One region of the Priestia sp. JNUCC 25 genome, then DNA from elsewhere that is predicted to be linked to it. Evidence: predicted binding sites of a transcription regulator. Region 1 holds the regulator's gene; the other holds the start of a gene.

What was found. Region 1 encodes CtsR, which represses protease genes until heat stress. Its sites were predicted from a motif close to ATGGTCAATAAAGGTCAAACA; they were not measured.
Region 2: the regulator CtsR is predicted to act here: its motif matches at 5,856-5,876, upstream of clpP (ATP-dependent Clp endopeptidase proteolytic subunit ClpP).

Annotation. Positions count from the first base shown of each region.
Region 1 covers NZ_CM132211.1:90,694-99,226, reverse strand. Annotated here, with positions in the region: gene clpC (ATP-dependent protease ATP-binding subunit ClpC) at 1-414, opposite strand, end outside; gene JNUCC25_RS00535 (protein arginine kinase) at 435-1,508, opposite strand; gene JNUCC25_RS00530 (UvrB/UvrC motif-containing protein) at 1,512-2,054, opposite strand; gene JNUCC25_RS00525 (CtsR family transcriptional regulator) at 2,096-2,557, opposite strand; rRNA gene rrf (5S ribosomal RNA) at 2,793-2,908, opposite strand; rRNA gene JNUCC25_RS00515 (23S ribosomal RNA) at 2,972-5,907, opposite strand; rRNA gene JNUCC25_RS00510 (16S ribosomal RNA) at 6,133-7,684, opposite strand; gene lysS (lysine--tRNA ligase) at 7,966-8,533, opposite strand, start outside.
Region 2 covers NZ_CM132211.1:4,822,587-4,831,119, forward strand. Annotated here, with positions in the region: gene JNUCC25_RS25355 (phosphoglycerate kinase) at 1-377, opposite strand, end outside; gene gap (type I glyceraldehyde-3-phosphate dehydrogenase) at 687-1,694, opposite strand; gene JNUCC25_RS25365 (sugar-binding transcriptional regulator) at 1,740-2,768, opposite strand; gene JNUCC25_RS25370 (glutaredoxin family protein) at 2,902-3,150, opposite strand; gene rpoN (RNA polymerase factor sigma-54) at 3,163-4,473, opposite strand; gene JNUCC25_RS25380 (hypothetical protein) at 4,760-5,434, opposite strand; tRNA gene JNUCC25_RS25385 (tRNA-Arg) at 5,636-5,707, opposite strand; gene clpP (ATP-dependent Clp endopeptidase proteolytic subunit ClpP) at 5,928-6,515, shown strand; gene JNUCC25_RS25395 (HPr family phosphocarrier protein) at 6,550-6,804, opposite strand; gene whiA (DNA-binding protein WhiA) at 6,833-7,777, opposite strand; gene JNUCC25_RS25405 (gluconeogenesis factor YvcK family protein) at 7,811-8,533, opposite strand, start outside.

The DNA of each region.
Region 1 (8,533 bases):
CACTTGCTGACGAGCTTTATTTAGGCTGACACCTAAATTATTTAAAACGCGTGCTGCAACGCCTTCACCTTCACGAATTAAGCCTAGTAAGATATGTTCTGTTCCTACATAAGAATGACCAAGCTTTCGGGCTTCGTCCATTGAAAGTTCAATGACTTTTTTCGCTCGAGGTGTATAATGAATGGTCTGCGTTAATTCTTGGCCTCTGCCAATTAATGCTTCCACTTCTTTTTGAATTTTTTCAGTGCTTAGGCCTAGAGCAGAAAGAGCTTTTGCTGCAATTCCTTCACCTTCACGAACGATACCTAATAAAATATGCTCTGTTCCAATGTTGTTGTGACCTAGGCGTAGTGCTTCTTCCTGTGCTAAAGCTAATACTTTTTGTGCGCGCTCTGTAAATCTACCAAACATCATATAATCGTCACCCTCCACGTTTAATTTGTGTTTTTATTTATAGTGAGACGTTCTCGAATTAAGGTGGCTCTTTTAATGTCACGTTCTTGAGGCTTTAGGGGACCTCCCGAATACTTCTGTAAAAAGCCTGGCTGCGTCATAATGATAAGTTCATTCAATATATTTTGACTCAGTCCTTTTATATACCCTAAATCGATTCCTAATCGAACATCTGATAAACATTGTGAAGCTTCTTTTGACTCAATAATACGGCTATTGGCCAATACTCCATATGAACGATACACTCGATCTTCTAACTCTACATGAGATGTTTTAAACAGCGCGTCTCGTGCAGAGTGCTCTTGTGTAATTAACTGCTGTACGACACTATTTAAATCTGCCACAATATCTTCTTCAGATTTCCCTAAGGTTATCTGATTAGAAATTTGAAAGATATTCCCTAAAGCTTCGCTACCTTCTCCATAAATTCCTCTCACCACTAAGCCGAGCTGGTTAATAGCGGGAATAATACGATGAATTTGACGGGTCATCACTAAAGCCGGCAGATGCATCATCACAGATGCACGTAGCCCAGTACCCACATTTGTGGGACAGCTGGTTAAATACCCTCTATTTTCATCAAACGCATAATCTACGTATTTCTCAATCCAATTATCTACTTTATTCGCTGTGCTTAAAGCTTCAGATAATTGAAGGCCTGGAAATAAACATTGTATGCGTAAATGATCTTCTTCATTAACCATAATACTCAAATCTTCTTTTTCTGATAAAAAACAAGCTCCGTTGTTATCTCCTTCAGCCAAGTTAGGACTGATAAGATGCTTTTCAACCAACACTTGCTTTTGAAGAGGCTGTAATTCGTTCATCTTTAGTAAATGCAAATTCCACTGATTGGTGTTCTCACTTTTTTGAAAAACTTGCTCGAATACTCGAACCACTTCAACTGCTTGTTCTTTAGAAAAGAGAGTTGGAAAAAGATAATGAGTTAAATTTCGAGCCAGCCTGATTCGACTGCTTAGAACAATATCTGAATTCGAAGCTTCTTGACGCATCCAAGAGCTAACAGGCTGGGAAAAGAACAAATCCTGGGACATGAATTACGCTTCCTCCTCTCTCGATTCGTTCATCTTCTTTTCTAGTAATCGAATGTGATCTCGGAGTTCGGCTGCTTTCTCAAACTCCTCTTTTTCGATATACTCTTTTAAGTTCAATCTTAATGCCTGTAATTCCTTTTTTAAATGAAGATTACTTGCAATTCTTGCTGGTATTTTTCCATGATGCAGATAATTACCTCCATGCAGCCTCTTCAAGAAAGGAATAAGAGGTCGCTCAAATGTTTTGTAGCAATCTGCACATCCAAACCTGCCGATTTTAGCAAATTTTTGATATGTCATACCACAAGTAGGACAAGAAAGAACCTCCTGACTTTGTTGCTTATAATTTTCAGTTACTGCTGGATCTAGGTTAAGTAGGCCAGCTAGTAAGTTATTGATTGAAAAACCTTGCTGATTTGAAAAAGAAAATGTATCTCCATTTTCTGAAGCGCATTGTTCACATACATGCATCTCCGTCTTTTCACCATTAATAATTTTTGTGAAGTGAAGAGTTGCAGGTCTCGTTTCACATTGCTGACAAATCATCCTGTCATCACTCCCTGTTCTAAATAAAATAGATCATGAGTTTATCGGTAGCGTAATGAATTAAGCATTGCTTTTAAAAGATTAGCCCTTAGCTCATCACGATAAGGAAGTTCAATATTAATAACTGAACGATTGATAACACTCAACATGATTTTTGCTTCTCGTTCTGTGATGACTTTTTCTTCAACTAACCTAATAATGACGTTTTCAGCACTTACTTGTGAAATTTCATTTTGAATCATCTCAATTACTTGCTGAAACAAATCCGCTGCATCATGCATTTTTACTTTTGCAATACGAATAAAGCCGCCGCCGCCTCGCTTACTTTCTACAAGATAACCTCTCTCAACTGTAAAACGGGTATTGATAACGTAATTAATTTGCGACGGAACGCATTGAAATTTATCAGCAATCTCACTGCGCCTTATTTCAACAATTTCTCTTTCACTTAATTCAAGTACTTGTTTTAAATACTGTTCGATAATGTCAGAGATATTTGGCACGCTGCCCCCTCCTTCTGACTTTGACTATATTTGACCTTAATTTAAATATAAAAGGAAACGAAAAAATTTTCAACTATGTACTATTAAAGTTTATTCTTTACTTTTATCGTTGCCACTAAAATTTATTTCAAAACCTGCAAATCGTGAATTTTATTGTTCTTACTATACTTTTTCATAAAACAAATAAATTGTAAACAAAAAAGGACTAGCTAAAATAGCTAGTCCTTTTTCAGGTGCCTGGCAACGTCCTACTCTCACAGGGACAAAGTCCCAACTACCATTGGCGCTAAAGAGCTTAACTTCCGTGTTCGGTATGGGAACGGGTGTGACCTCTTCGCTATCGCCACCAGACAAGAGATTGCTCTCTCAAAACTAGATAACAGTTTGCTGAGTAAAGCTTACGCTTTTAAAGTTTTGGTTAAGTCCTCGATCGATTAGTATCAGTCAGCTACACATGTCGCCACGCTTCCACCTCTGACCTATCAACCTGATCATCTTTCAGGGATCTTACTAGCTTGCGCTATGGGAAATCTCATCTTGAGGGGGGCTTCATGCTTAGATGCTTTCAGCACTTATCCCGTCCACACATAGCTACCCAGCGATGCCTTTGGCAAGACAACTGGTACACCAGCGGTGTGTCCATCCCGGTCCTCTCGTACTAAGGACAGCTCCTCTCAAATTTCCTACGCCCACGACGGATAGGGACCGAACTGTCTCACGACGTTCTGAACCCAGCTCGCGTACCGCTTTAATGGGCGAACAGCCCAACCCTTGGGACCGACTACAGCCCCAGGATGCGATGAGCCGACATCGAGGTGCCAAACCTCCCCGTCGATGTGGACTCTTGGGGGAGATAAGCCTGTTATCCCCGGGGTAGCTTTTATCCGTTGAGCGATGGCCCTTCCATGCGGAACCACCGGATCACTAAGCCCGACTTTCGTCCCTGCTCGACTTGTAGGTCTCGCAGTCAAGCTCCCTTGTGCCTTTACACTCTACGAATGATTTCCAACCATTCTGAGGGAACCTTTGGGCGCCTCCGTTACATTTTAGGAGGCGACCGCCCCAGTCAAACTGCCCACCTGACACTGTCTCCCGGCCCGATCAGGGCCGCGGGTTAGAATTTCAATACAGCCAGGGTAGTATCCCACCGACGCCTCCACCGAAGCTAGCGCTCCGGCTTCTCAGGCTCCTACCTATCCTGTACAAGCTGTACCAAAATTCAATATCAGGCTACAGTAAAGCTCCACGGGGTCTTTCCGTCCTGTCGCGGGTAACCTGCATCTTCACAGGTACTATAATTTCACCGAGTCTCTCGTTGAGACAGTGCCCAGATCGTTACGCCTTTCGTGCGGGTCGGAACTTACCCGACAAGGAATTTCGCTACCTTAGGACCGTTATAGTTACGGCCGCCGTTTACTGGGGCTTCGATTCAGAGCTTCTCCCAAAGGATAACCCCTCCTCTTAACCTTCCAGCACCGGGCAGGCGTCAGCCCCTATACTTCGCCTTGCGGCTTCGCAGAGACCTGTGTTTTTGCTAAACAGTCGCCTGGGCCTATTCACTGCGGCTCTCTCGGGCTATACACCCTACCAGAGCACCCCTTCTCCCGAAGTTACGGGGTCATTTTGCCGAGTTCCTTAACGAGAGTTCTCTCGATCACCTTAGGATTCTCTCCTCGCCTACCTGTGTCGGTTTGCGGTACGGGCACCTCCCGCCTCGCTAGAGGCTTTTCTTGGCAGTGTGGAATCAGGAACTTCGGTACTATAATTCCCTCGTCATCACAGCTCAGCCTTTATGATGAGCGGATTTGCCTACTCATCAGCCTAACTGCTTGAACGCGCATATCCAGCAGCGCGCTTACCCTATCCTACTGCGTCCCCCCATTACTCAAACGGCGGGGAGGTGGTACAGGAATATCAACCTGTTGGCCATCGCCTACGCTTTTCAGCCTCGGCTTAGGTCCCGACTAACCCTGAGCGGACGAGCCTTCCTCAGGAAACCTTAGGCATTCGGTGGACAAGATTCTCACTTGTCTTTCGCTACTCATACCGGCATTCTCACTTCTAAGCGCTCCACCAGTCCTTACGGTCTGACTTCACAGCACTTAGAACGCTCTCCTACCACTGACATCTAAGATGTCAATCCACAGCTTCGGTGATACGTTTAGCCCCGGTACATTTTCGGCGCAGAGTCACTCGACCAGTGAGCTATTACGCACTCTTTAAATGGTGGCTGCTTCTAAGCCAACATCCTGGTTGTCTAAGCAACTCCACATCCTTTTCCACTTAACGTATACTTGGGGACCTTAGCTGGTGGTCTGGGCTGTTTCCCTTTTGACTACGGATCTTATCACTCGCAGTCTGACTCCCATGGATAAGTCTTTGGCATTCGGAGTTTGACTGAATTCGGTAACCCGTTGGGGGCCCCTAGTCCAATCAGTGCTCTACCTCCAAGACTCTCACAACATGAGGCTAGCCCTAAAGCTATTTCGGAGAGAACCAGCTATCTCCAGGTTCGATTGGAATTTCTCCGCTACCCACACCTCATCCCCGCACTTTTCAACGTGCGTGGGTTCGGGCCTCCATTCAGTGTTACCTGAACTTCACCCTGGACATGGGTAGATCACCTGGTTTCGGGTCTACAACCACATACTAAACGCCCTATTCAGACTCGCTTTCGCTACGGCTCCGCCTTATCAGCTTAACCTTGCATGGGATCGTAACTCGCCGGTTCATTCTACAAAAGGCACGCCATCACCCGTTAACGGGCTCTGACTACTTGTAGGCACACGGTTTCAGGATCTCTTTCACTCCCCTTCCGGGGTGCTTTTCACCTTTCCCTCACGGTACTGGTTCACTATCGGTCACTAGGTAGTATTTAGCCTTGGGAGATGGTCCTCCCAGCTTCCGACGGAATTTCACGTGTTCCGCCGTACTCAGGATCCACTCAAGAGGGAACGAAGTTTCAACTACAGGGTTGTTACCTTCTTCGACGGACCTTTCCAGGTCGCTTCATTTACTTCGTTCCTTTGTAACTCCGTATAGAGTGTCCTACAACCCCAAGAGGCAAGCCTCTTGGTTTGGGCTAATTCCGTTTCGCTCGCCGCTACTCAGGAAATCGCATTTGCTTTCTCTTCCTCCGGGTACTTAGATGTTTCAGTTCCCCGGGTCTGCCTTCAATATCCTATGTATTCAGATAAAGATACTGTTCCATTACGAACAGTGGGTTTCCCCATTCGGAAATCTCCGGATCAAAGCTCACTTACAGCTCCCCGAAGCATATCGGTGTTAGTCCCGTCCTTCATCGGCTCCTAGTGCCAAGGCATTCACCGTGCGCCCTTTCTAACTTAACCATTAGCGAATAAATGGTACAACATAATGTTGTGTTATTTATTGATTTGATTAAAGAAAAGTTTCACTTTTCCTCAGCAATTACTGTTATCTAGTTTTCAAAGAACAATCGCAACCAAAATTCTTCTTATTAGATAAGAAGAAAGTAGTGTGCTTTCTATAATTGAGAGATTGAACTCTCAAAACTGAACAAAGTATCAAAACGTACGTCATTTAAAAATCCTTAGAAAGGAGGTGATCCAGCCGCACCTTCCGATACGGCTACCTTGTTACGACTTCACCCCAATCATCTGTCCCACCTTAGGCGGCTAGCTCCTTACGGTTACTCCACCGACTTCGGGTGTTACAAACTCTCGTGGTGTGACGGGCGGTGTGTACAAGGCCCGGGAACGTATTCACCGCGGCATGCTGATCCGCGATTACTAGCGATTCCAGCTTCATGTAGGCGAGTTGCAGCCTACAATCCGAACTGAGAATGGTTTTATGGGATTGGCTTGACCTCGCGGTCTTGCAGCCCTTTGTACCATCCATTGTAGCACGTGTGTAGCCCAGGTCATAAGGGGCATGATGATTTGACGTCATCCCCACCTTCCTCCGGTTTGTCACCGGCAGTCACCTTAGAGTGCCCAACTTAATGCTGGCAACTAAGATCAAGGGTTGCGCTCGTTGCGGGACTTAACCCAACATCTCACGACACGAGCTGACGACAACCATGCACCACCTGTCACTCTGTCCCCCGAAGGGGAACGCTCTATCTCTAGAGTTGTCAGAGGATGTCAAGACCTGGTAAGGTTCTTCGCGTTGCTTCGAATTAAACCACATGCTCCACCGCTTGTGCGGGCCCCCGTCAATTCCTTTGAGTTTCAGTCTTGCGACCGTACTCCCCAGGCGGAGTGCTTAATGCGTTAGCTGCAGCACTAAAGGGCGGAAACCCTCTAACACTTAGCACTCATCGTTTACGGCGTGGACTACCAGGGTATCTAATCCTGTTTGCTCCCCACGCTTTCGCGCCTCAGCGTCAGTTACAGACCAAAAAGCCGCCTTCGCCACTGGTGTTCCTCCACATCTCTACGCATTTCACCGCTACACGTGGAATTCCGCTTTTCTCTTCTGCACTCAAGTTCCCCAGTTTCCAATGACCCTCCACGGTTGAGCCGTGGGCTTTCACATCAGACTTAAGAAACCGCCTGCGCGCGCTTTACGCCCAATAATTCCGGATAACGCTTGCCACCTACGTATTACCGCGGCTGCTGGCACGTAGTTAGCCGTGGCTTTCTGGTTAGGTACCGTCAAGGTACGAGCAGTTACTCTCGTACTTGTTCTTCCCTAACAACAGAGTTTTACGACCCGAAAGCCTTCATCACTCACGCGGCGTTGCTCCGTCAGACTTTCGTCCATTGCGGAAGATTCCCTACTGCTGCCTCCCGTAGGAGTCTGGGCCGTGTCTCAGTCCCAGTGTGGCCGATCACCCTCTCAGGTCGGCTATGCATCGTTGCCTTGGTGAGCCGTTACCTCACCAACTAGCTAATGCACCGCGGGCCCATCTGTAAGTGATAGCCGAAACCATCTTTCAATCATCTCCCATGAAGGAGAAGATCCTATCCGGTATTAGCTTCGGTTTCCCGAAGTTATCCCAGTCTTACAGGCAGGTTGCCCACGTGTTACTCACCCGTCCGCCGCTAACGTCATAGAAGCAAGCTTCTAATCAGTTCGCTCGACTTGCATGTATTAGGCACGCCGCCAGCGTTCATCCTGAGCCAGGATCAAACTCTCCGAAGAAATGTTTGACTTGCTCATTTAAAAAATAAAAATTAACGTTGACGTTTGTCGCTTTGTTCAGTTTTCAAAGTTCAACCGCCGCTCTTAAGCGACTTTACTATCTTATCAAGTTATTAACATAATGTCAACAACTTTTTTATTTCTTTTTGTTGTTTTCGCTTGTCTGCGTTAGCAACAGATATAAATATACCAAATCAATTTCATAAAAACAAGAGGTAAATTAAAAGTTTAAATTTTCTAATATTATTAACTAAAAAAAGATGGCCGTAGCCATCTTTTTTTTAGCGTTGACGCATATGTGGGAATAATAGTACATCACGGATTGACGGTGCATTTGTTAGTAACATAACAAGGCGGTCAATACCGATTCCTAGACCACCTGTAGGTGGCATACCATATTCTAATGCCTCAATGAAGTCATCATCCATCTCATGTGCTTCATCGTTTCCTTGTTCTTTCTCTTTCAACTGAGCTTCAAAGCGCTCACGTTGGTCAATTGGATCATTTAGCTCTGTAAATGCGTTCGCGTGTTCACGCGCAACGATAAACAGCTCAAAACGGTCAGTAAAACGCGGGTCTTCCGCATTTTTCTTAGCCAATGGAGAGATCTCTACAGGATGTCCGTAAATGAACGTTGGTTGAATTAACTGCTCTTCTACTTTTTGTTCAAAGAATTCATTTACAATATGTCCATATTGCATATGTTCAGTGATTTCTACCCCGTGTTCTTTCGCTAAAGCACGAGCTTCTTCAACAGATGTTTCTCCCCAGAAGTCTACGCCTGTATATTGTTTAATAGCATCGACCATATGAAGTCTTGTCCACTCTGGAGTTAAATCTACCTCTTGA
Region 2 (8,533 bases), 330 kb from region 1:
TTTTTCTCTTCACCTGGGTAAAAACGTACGTTTTCAAGTACTAAAACATCGCCTTCGCTCATACCGTCGATTGTTTTCTTTACTTCTTCGCCAAAAGCTTCGTCAGCTTTTGCAACGTCTTTACCAAGAAGAGCTTGTAAACGTTCTGCAACAGCATTTAGACGTAATTCTTCAACAACTTCGCCTTTTGGACGTCCAAGATGGCTAGCTAAAATTACTTTTGCACCTTGTTCTACTAAATATTGAATAGTAGGAATAGCTGCACGAATACGAGTTTCGTCTGTTACTTTTCCGTCTTTCATTGGTACGTTAAAGTCTACGCGACAAAATACTCGCTTTCCTTTTACATCGATGTCTTTCAACGTTTTTTTGTTCATCGTTAAAAGGCCTCCTTAAGTATTTATGGTACTAAGCAAGTAGGCTTCTATGTAATCATCAATCCACAAACCACCGTACATTTCATTTTATATATTGGCGCCTTTCTATATAAAGTGAAACTCCAGTTAGCTGCTTATGATGCTTTTTCATGTAGAAGCCAATACATAAATCAAGGAAGAGGGGGTATGCCCCTCTCTTCCTTAGCAAGTCTTATTATAGTCGTTCTATTTTCAGATATCCAATAAAAAAGGAAAGTCTAGTCGATTTCTGTCTTATTGAATCAAATAGAAGCGAATTTTAAGTTATTCTTATAGTCCTTTAGCAGCGATGTATTGAGCAAGGTCTACTACACGGTTAGAATATCCGCTCTCGTTATCGTACCAAGAGATAACTTTAACCATGTTACCTTCCATTACCATTGTAGATAATGCATCGATTGTAGAAGAGTTGATGTTACCATTGTAGTCACCAGATACTAGTGGCTCTTCGCTGTAACCAAGGATGCCTTTAAGATCGCCTTCAGCAGCTTCTTTAAGAGCGTTGTTTACATCTTCAACAGTTACTTCTTTGTCAAGTTCAGCAACTAAGTCTACTAAAGAAACGTTTGGAGTTGGAACACGCATAGCTCCACCGTTTAATTTACCTTTTAATTCAGGTAATACTAGAGATACAGCTTTAGCAGCACCAGTTGAAGTTGGGATGATGTTTTCAGCAGCTGCACGAGCACGACGGTAATCTTTATGTGGTAAGTCTAAGATTTGTTGGTCGTTTGTGTAAGAGTGAACTGTTGTCATCATTCCGCGTTTAAGACCGAACTTGTCATTTAACACTTTAGCAAATGGCGCTAAGCAGTTAGTTGTACAAGAAGCGTTTGAAATTACGTTGTGGTTAGCCGCATCGTATTTGTCTTCGTTAACACCCATTACGATTGTGATATCTTCGTCAGATGCTGGAGCAGAGATGATTACTTTTTTAGCTCCTGCTTCTAAGTGTTTCGCAGCGTCAGCGCGTTTTGTGAAGAATCCAGTAGATTCAACAACGATTTCTACGCCTTGTTTGCCCCAAGATAATTGAGCTGGGTCACGTTCAGCAGAGATTTCGATTGTTTTACCGTTTACTACTAAGTTGCTACCATCTACTACTACTTCTGCATCTAATTTTCCGTGTACAGAATCATATTTTAAAAGGTGAGCAAGCATGTTAGCATCTGTTAAGTCGTTGATTGCTACTACTTCAACGTTATCATTTTTTAAAGCTGCGCGGAATACATTACGGCCGATACGACCAAATCCGTTAATACCAATTTTTACTGCCATGGGTATTTCCTCCTTGAATGTAAAAAGTATTTTTTATATGAGGGATTAATTAAAATCCCTTACTAACTCTTTTGCGGCGCCTTCATCTGTAATGAGAATCGAATCATGCGCTTGTTGCATAAACGCTTTAATTGCCTTTGCTTTTGATGAACCTCCTGCAACAGCAATAACACATTTATTGTTCTTTAAATCATCGAGTTGTATGCCAACTGTTTTAACTTTATGAACAACTTCGCCTTGATGATTAAAATAGTATCCAAATGCCTCACCTACAGCATGTCCATTTTTCACTTTTTCTAAGTCAGCCTGTGGTGTTTTACGGCGTTCTGCCATTGTCATAGCGTCTCCTATTCCGTGAACAACCATACCAGCGGACTTGATTAAATGAAGCATGTCTTTAATAGATGGCTCACCGATAATGGATCGGTATGCTTCATCACTAAGCTGATCTGGAACATGAAGCAAGCGATAGTGACTCATGGACTTTTCAGCCATCTTAGCACAAATCGTGTTTGCTTGGTTTTGTACATTTTCACCTAGCCCTCCGCGAGCAGGTACAAAAAGTATATCAGGGTGTTTTGAATCAGGTGTCATCATTTCGGCAACGGCGGCAAGCGTTGTACCACCTGTAACAGCAACGGTATTTTTTTCACCAACAAGGCGCTCCTTGATACACGAAACAGATGCTCGACCCATTTCATTTTTGACCCAAGGAGACTGATCACTATCTCCAGATACAACAACAACTTCTGATAAAGAAAACGCCTCTTTTAATGTTGTTTCCAATAATCGAAGTCCTGAAACTTCCTTCATTACTTCTTCTAATTCAGCTAGAAGTAGTTCTCCCTCGTTTGTAAGCGTCATCCCACTAGGGTAAATGTCAATCAAATCTTGTTCTTTTAAGAATGTTACTTCGCTTCGTAACACACGTTCTGTTAGCCCAAGGCTTACAGCTAAGTTTCTGCGGCCAATCGGCTGCATTAAACGTATGTATTGCAAGATTTGATAGCGCTTTTGCATAACTGAGAGAAGTTCAGGTAATAATTTTCGTTGTACTTCTATTAAAGAACGCATGTTAAAATCCCCTTAAGGCATAAACTCGCTGGACATATTTTGTCCCGTATAGACATATTATGTCCCACTTTGCGCAAAAAAAATTCACCCTGCTACAAAATCTATTCTAACAGGAGTGAATCCTTTATTCAACTCATGTGTTGCCTATTTTTAAAAGTAAGCGTTTTCTTAATGGAATACCTGTTATTTTTCCATATTCCACTTCTTCTCCATCCATTTCTACTACAGGAATCGCAAGGTGATACTTTTCCAGCCACTCATCGTTTTTGTAAATATCTCGTTCAATAAGCTGCAAGGGAAACTCAGACTGCATCTCTGCAAGCAGCTTCTTTGCATCATCGCATAAATGACAGCCATTTTTGGTATACAGTACGACTTCCACATTCTCACTCCTTTACTGCGTCACAAAAAGTTTTCGTTGACTGGATGGTAGAACGTTTAATTGGTCTCGATATTTGGCTACCGTTCTTCTTGAAATAGTAACGTTATAATTGCTTTGCAAGACGTTAGCCAGCTGCTGATCTGAAAGCGGACGCTGTTTGTTTTCTTCTGCTACTAGCTTTTTAAGCAGTTCTTTTACGTGAGTTGTAGAAGTCGCTTCGTTGTTGCCCAGTTGAATACTAGTTGAGAAAAAAGATTTCATTGAAAAGGTGCCAAAAGGCGTTTGAATATATTTGTGCCGAGTAGCACGGCTAATCGTTGATTCATGCACAGACGTTTGTTCCGCTACTTCCTTCATTGTTAACGGCTTCAAATACGAAGGACCCTTTTTAAAAAATGCTTCTTGTTCAACGAGTAAGGTATTCATTAATGCGTTTAATGTATCTTTGCGTGTGTGTAAACTTTTCATAATCCATTGGAATTCACGATATTTCTCTTGCAAATAAGAAAACATTTCTTGGTTCTGCCTATTTTTCAGCTGAAGTTTGTATTGTTCATTCACTGAAAGTCGAGGTTCCAAATCCTCATTTGCATAAGCAACGACATTTCCATCTTCAATTTTCACAATAAAATCCGGTACAATGAATCGTTCATTGGACTTCATATAAAACGATCCAGGACGAGGATTTAATTTCTTAATCTGTTCATGTAATTGTTGAAGAGCTTCAAGTGAGATTTGACATAACTTTGAGATTTTCATCCATTTTTTATACGCAAATTCCTCAAAGTGATGTGTCAAAATTTGCTCTATTTTTTCTGTCCATTGATTATTCCTTTTTAATTGAAGCATTAAGCACTCTTGTAAACTTCTTGCCCCTACTCCTGCCGGGTCCATCTGCTGCACAAGCTGGAGAGCCTTTTCAACCTGCTCTTGACCTTGGCCAAGCTGGTTAGCAAGTATGATTAACTCATCGTGCAAATAGCCAGCATCATCCAGACTATGAATAACAAACTCAACGGCTGCCTGCTCACATTCATCTAATTTTAACAATGCGGATTGATTCATTAAATGTTCGTACAGCGTTTCTTTAGGAGCTGGTATACTGCTCATATAATCTGTTGAATCAGAAGTTGCATGATTTTTTTGATTGTGAGATGTATAGACGGGCAGCTCTGAAAAATCTATAAGCGGATTTTGAAGCGCCTGCTCATGTAAAAACGCTACAATATCCATCGATGAATATTGTAAAAGAGAAATAGCTTGTGATAATTCTTTTGACATCGTCAGCTTTAACGACTGCTGCTGAAATAATCCAATCTCCATTATTTCTCCCCTCCCCTTCATCTATTTTACTATAAAAACGCTTTCAAAGAGCATGTAACTATTTTTTATATGTAATTTTTTCATCAAAAAATCTCCGTCAACCTTTGTTAACGAAGCGGTTCATCCTATTTTTAATTACTAACCATCAAAAAAGTAATAGAGCTATGCACCTTTATAACTTTTCATTATAATTCGCACCAACCACATGATCCGAGTAATAATCCAACATGACGTTTTCTTCGTCATGTCGAATTTTCTGCATGTGTATAATATATAGAAAAATTACTTATTGAATGGTTTGTGCCATTTGCATAAACTTGTCCAAGTTTTCTTCGTCATTTTTCGTGAAGATGGTTAGCTTCATTGGTTTCTTTCCTTTAACCAACACAGCGTTTACCGTATGATCGCCAGATGTGGCTTCATACCAAACAGAATCTTTGAAGATTCCATTCTCTTCAAGATTCTTTTTCTCTGCTGCATTTTTATTAACTGCTGTTGCCGTTTGTTTAACAGATTGAGCAGCGTCGTCCATCGATGCTTTTGATGAAAGCATTTCGATACGCATAAATTGAGAATCATCTGAAGTTAATACTAACGCATCTTTTCCTGGTTCTTCACCCGTTAGTTTATAACCGTCCATTACTTGAATAGAATAATCTTGTTCTGGGCTTTTTGTTAGTTTTGTTTCTGAAGAAGACGTTGACTGTTCATCATCCGCTGTTTCGCTAGTTGATGATTGACTTCCTGAAGGTTTGGCTGAGACCTCGGAAGAATCCGCATCTTTTTTCGAATCTTCTTTTGCAGCGCCTGATGTTTGATCAGATTTAGAAGCTGTGTCCTGCTGAACATTTTCTGCTTGATCATTAGACTTCGGCTGAGCAGAATCTTCGTTCGTCCCGCATGCAGACAGCAATAGTGCTACCGATGCACTGACAATGAAAAGTTTGTTCATATATTTCATATTTATTCCTCCTCCGTGTTTCTTTTCCTTATATACTGTTTTATAGTATTCTGACAAATTCCGCAACCGGTACAATGGAATTAATTTCTTGCTTCCTTACGCGTATAAAGGGTTATAGGAGGAAAATAAATATTATTTTTTGAGAAGATGAGCCTTTTTACTCAAAATAAAAAACGTTGCGTAATCCGCAACGTTTTAAGACGCCCTCGACAGGATTCGAACCCACCCTAAGAGAACCGGAATCTCTTGTGCTATCCACTACACTACGAGGGCATATTTGTCACAACTTCCATTATAGGAGAGAAAACTTCTCTTTTCAATAGAATACTACGTTTATTTTTTTTAGAAGGGGGAAAAATTTTAATAATGTCAAAGAGGAATACATAGTCTTTTAAGCGAATATGTGTAGTAGAGGTTCTTTTGTTTGACCTTTATTGACCATACGTGTATTATAGGTACATAACAAATTATTCTTGTTAAGGAGGAATTTAATATGAACTTAATTCCTACAGTTATTGAACAAACAAACCGTGGTGAACGTGCTTATGACATTTATTCACGTTTATTAAAAGACCGCATTATTATTTTAGGTAGTGCTATTGACGATAATGTAGCTAACTCAATCGTTTCTCAGCTTCTATTCTTAGCTGCTGAAGACCCAGAAAAAGATATCTCACTTTATATCAACAGTCCAGGTGGCTCTATTACAGCTGGAATGGCTATCTACGATACGATGCAATTCATTAAGCCAAAAGTTTCTACAATTTGTATCGGTATGGCTGCATCAATGGGTGCTTTCTTACTGGCTGCTGGTGAAAAGGGCAAACGTTTTGCTCTTCCAAACAGCGAAGTAATGATTCATCAACCTCTTGGTGGTGCTCAAGGACAAGCTACTGAAATCGAAATTGCGGCAAAACGTATTCTATTCTTACGCGAAAAACTAAATTCAATTTTAGCTGAGCGTACAGGTCAACCGTTAGAAGTGCTACAACGTGATACAGATCGTGATAATTTCATGACTGCTGAACGCGCTTTAGAATACGGTCTAATTGACAAAGTATTAGAAAACGACCCTAAATAAGAAAAAAGCCTTTCCCACTTTGGGAAAGGCTTTTTTATGCATCGTTCTCTACGTAAGCTACTAACGCATCCATTGCTTCTTTTTCATCTACCCCTTCAACAATGAGCGTAATAAGAGACCCATTATTAATCGCTAAGCTCATTAACCCCATGATACTTTTAGCGTTGACTACTTTCTCATCTTTCTTCAAGTACACATCAGATGTAAAACGAGTTGCTTCTTGCACAAATAGTGCCGCAACACGAGCCTGTAATCCCGTTTTTAATTTTACTTCTACTTGTTTTTCCATGATAAAATCCTCCCCCTTGCAATTCCCCTTATGTGACTGGCTGACCGGCGCGAAGCTTGTCTGCTATTTGGTCAATTTTACGCAACCGATGGTTAATGCCCGATTTGCTAATTTGACCTCCAGATACCATCTCACCAAGCTCCTTTAACGTAACGTCTTGGTATTCCACACGCAAACGAGCAATTTCTCTTAGCTTTTCTGGTAAGATGTCTAATCCAGCTGTTTCATCAATATAACGAATGTTTTCCACTTGACGAATAGCCGCTCCGATCGTTTTATTTAAGTTAGCTGTTTCACAATTAACTAAGCGATTAACGGAATTTCGCATATCTCGGACGATTCTTACATCCTCAAACCGTAACAGAGCGTTATGGGCTCCAATGATATTTAGAAACTCCGTAATTTTTTCAGCTTCTTTCAAATAGTTAATATAGCCTTTTTTCCGTTCTAATGTTTTACTATTCAATTGAAATTCGTTCATTAAATTGCATAAAGCTTCGTTGTGCTCTTCATACAATGAAAAGATTTCAAGATGGTACGATGATGTCTCTGGGTTATTAATAGAACCGCCGGCTAAAAATGCGCCTCTTAAGTAGGATCGCTTACAGCATTTTTTTTGCACTAGCTCTGGTGAAATACGATGTGTAAACGTGAATCCTTCTTCTACAATTTTTAAGTCTTCCAAAAGCATTCTCGTTTTCTCTACTAATCGAACAATATACACATTGTTTTTTTTCAACCGCATTTTCTTACGCACAAGCAGTTCTACTGAAACATCATAATTTTTCTTAAGCAGGACATAAATGCGCCGAGCAATCGCTGCGTTTTCTGTTTGAACATCAACCGTGAATTTTTTATTCGAAAAAGAAAGTGAACCATTCATTCGAATTAATGCAGAAAGCTCTGCTTTTGCACAGCAATCTTTGACTTCTAAATTCGTTAACTCTTTTTTTGTTTCTGATGCAAATGACATAACTTCACCTCCAATCTACATACGGAAATAGTGTTAAACACCCGTATTCGTTTTACCTTGCAGCGATGTCAGCATAGAATACACAAGCTTTGCTACTTTTTTTGTATCATGCCTAATTACGCTGCCGTCATACTGAATAATTTGATCTTCAATCACTTCTAACCCTAATTTTAGCAATACTTCACGATCATATTCTACAGGCTGAGCCTGCTCTACTTGGTATTTCTTTTTCAAAGGTGCTGGAATAGGTGCATTATTGACGATAATCGCATCTAAAAATGCACAAGGCATATGATTGTAAAGCGCTTTAATATGATCACTTGCCTTAAAGCCCAATGTCTCACCCGGCTGCGTCATCACGTTGCATACGTACACTTTCTTTGCTTTTGTCGAACAAAGCTCGTTACAAATATCCTGCACCAGTAAATTCGGCAAAATACTTGTATAAAGACTTCCGGGCCCCAACACAATTAAATCAGCTCGTCGAATCGCTTTTATTGTCTCGACAAGCGGTTTCACATCGGCGGGCGATAAAAATACTTTATTAATTTTTTTATTAACTTCTGGAATTTTAGATTCACCTGTTACGATGGATCCATCTTGCATCTCCGCATGCAGCACAACACTTTGATTAGCTGCTGGAAGTACTTTCCCTCTGACGTTTAGTACTTTGCTCATTTCTCGTATAGCATGCACAAAATCGCCAGTAATAGACGTCATAGCTGCAAGCAACAAATTGCCAAGAGAATGGCCTGT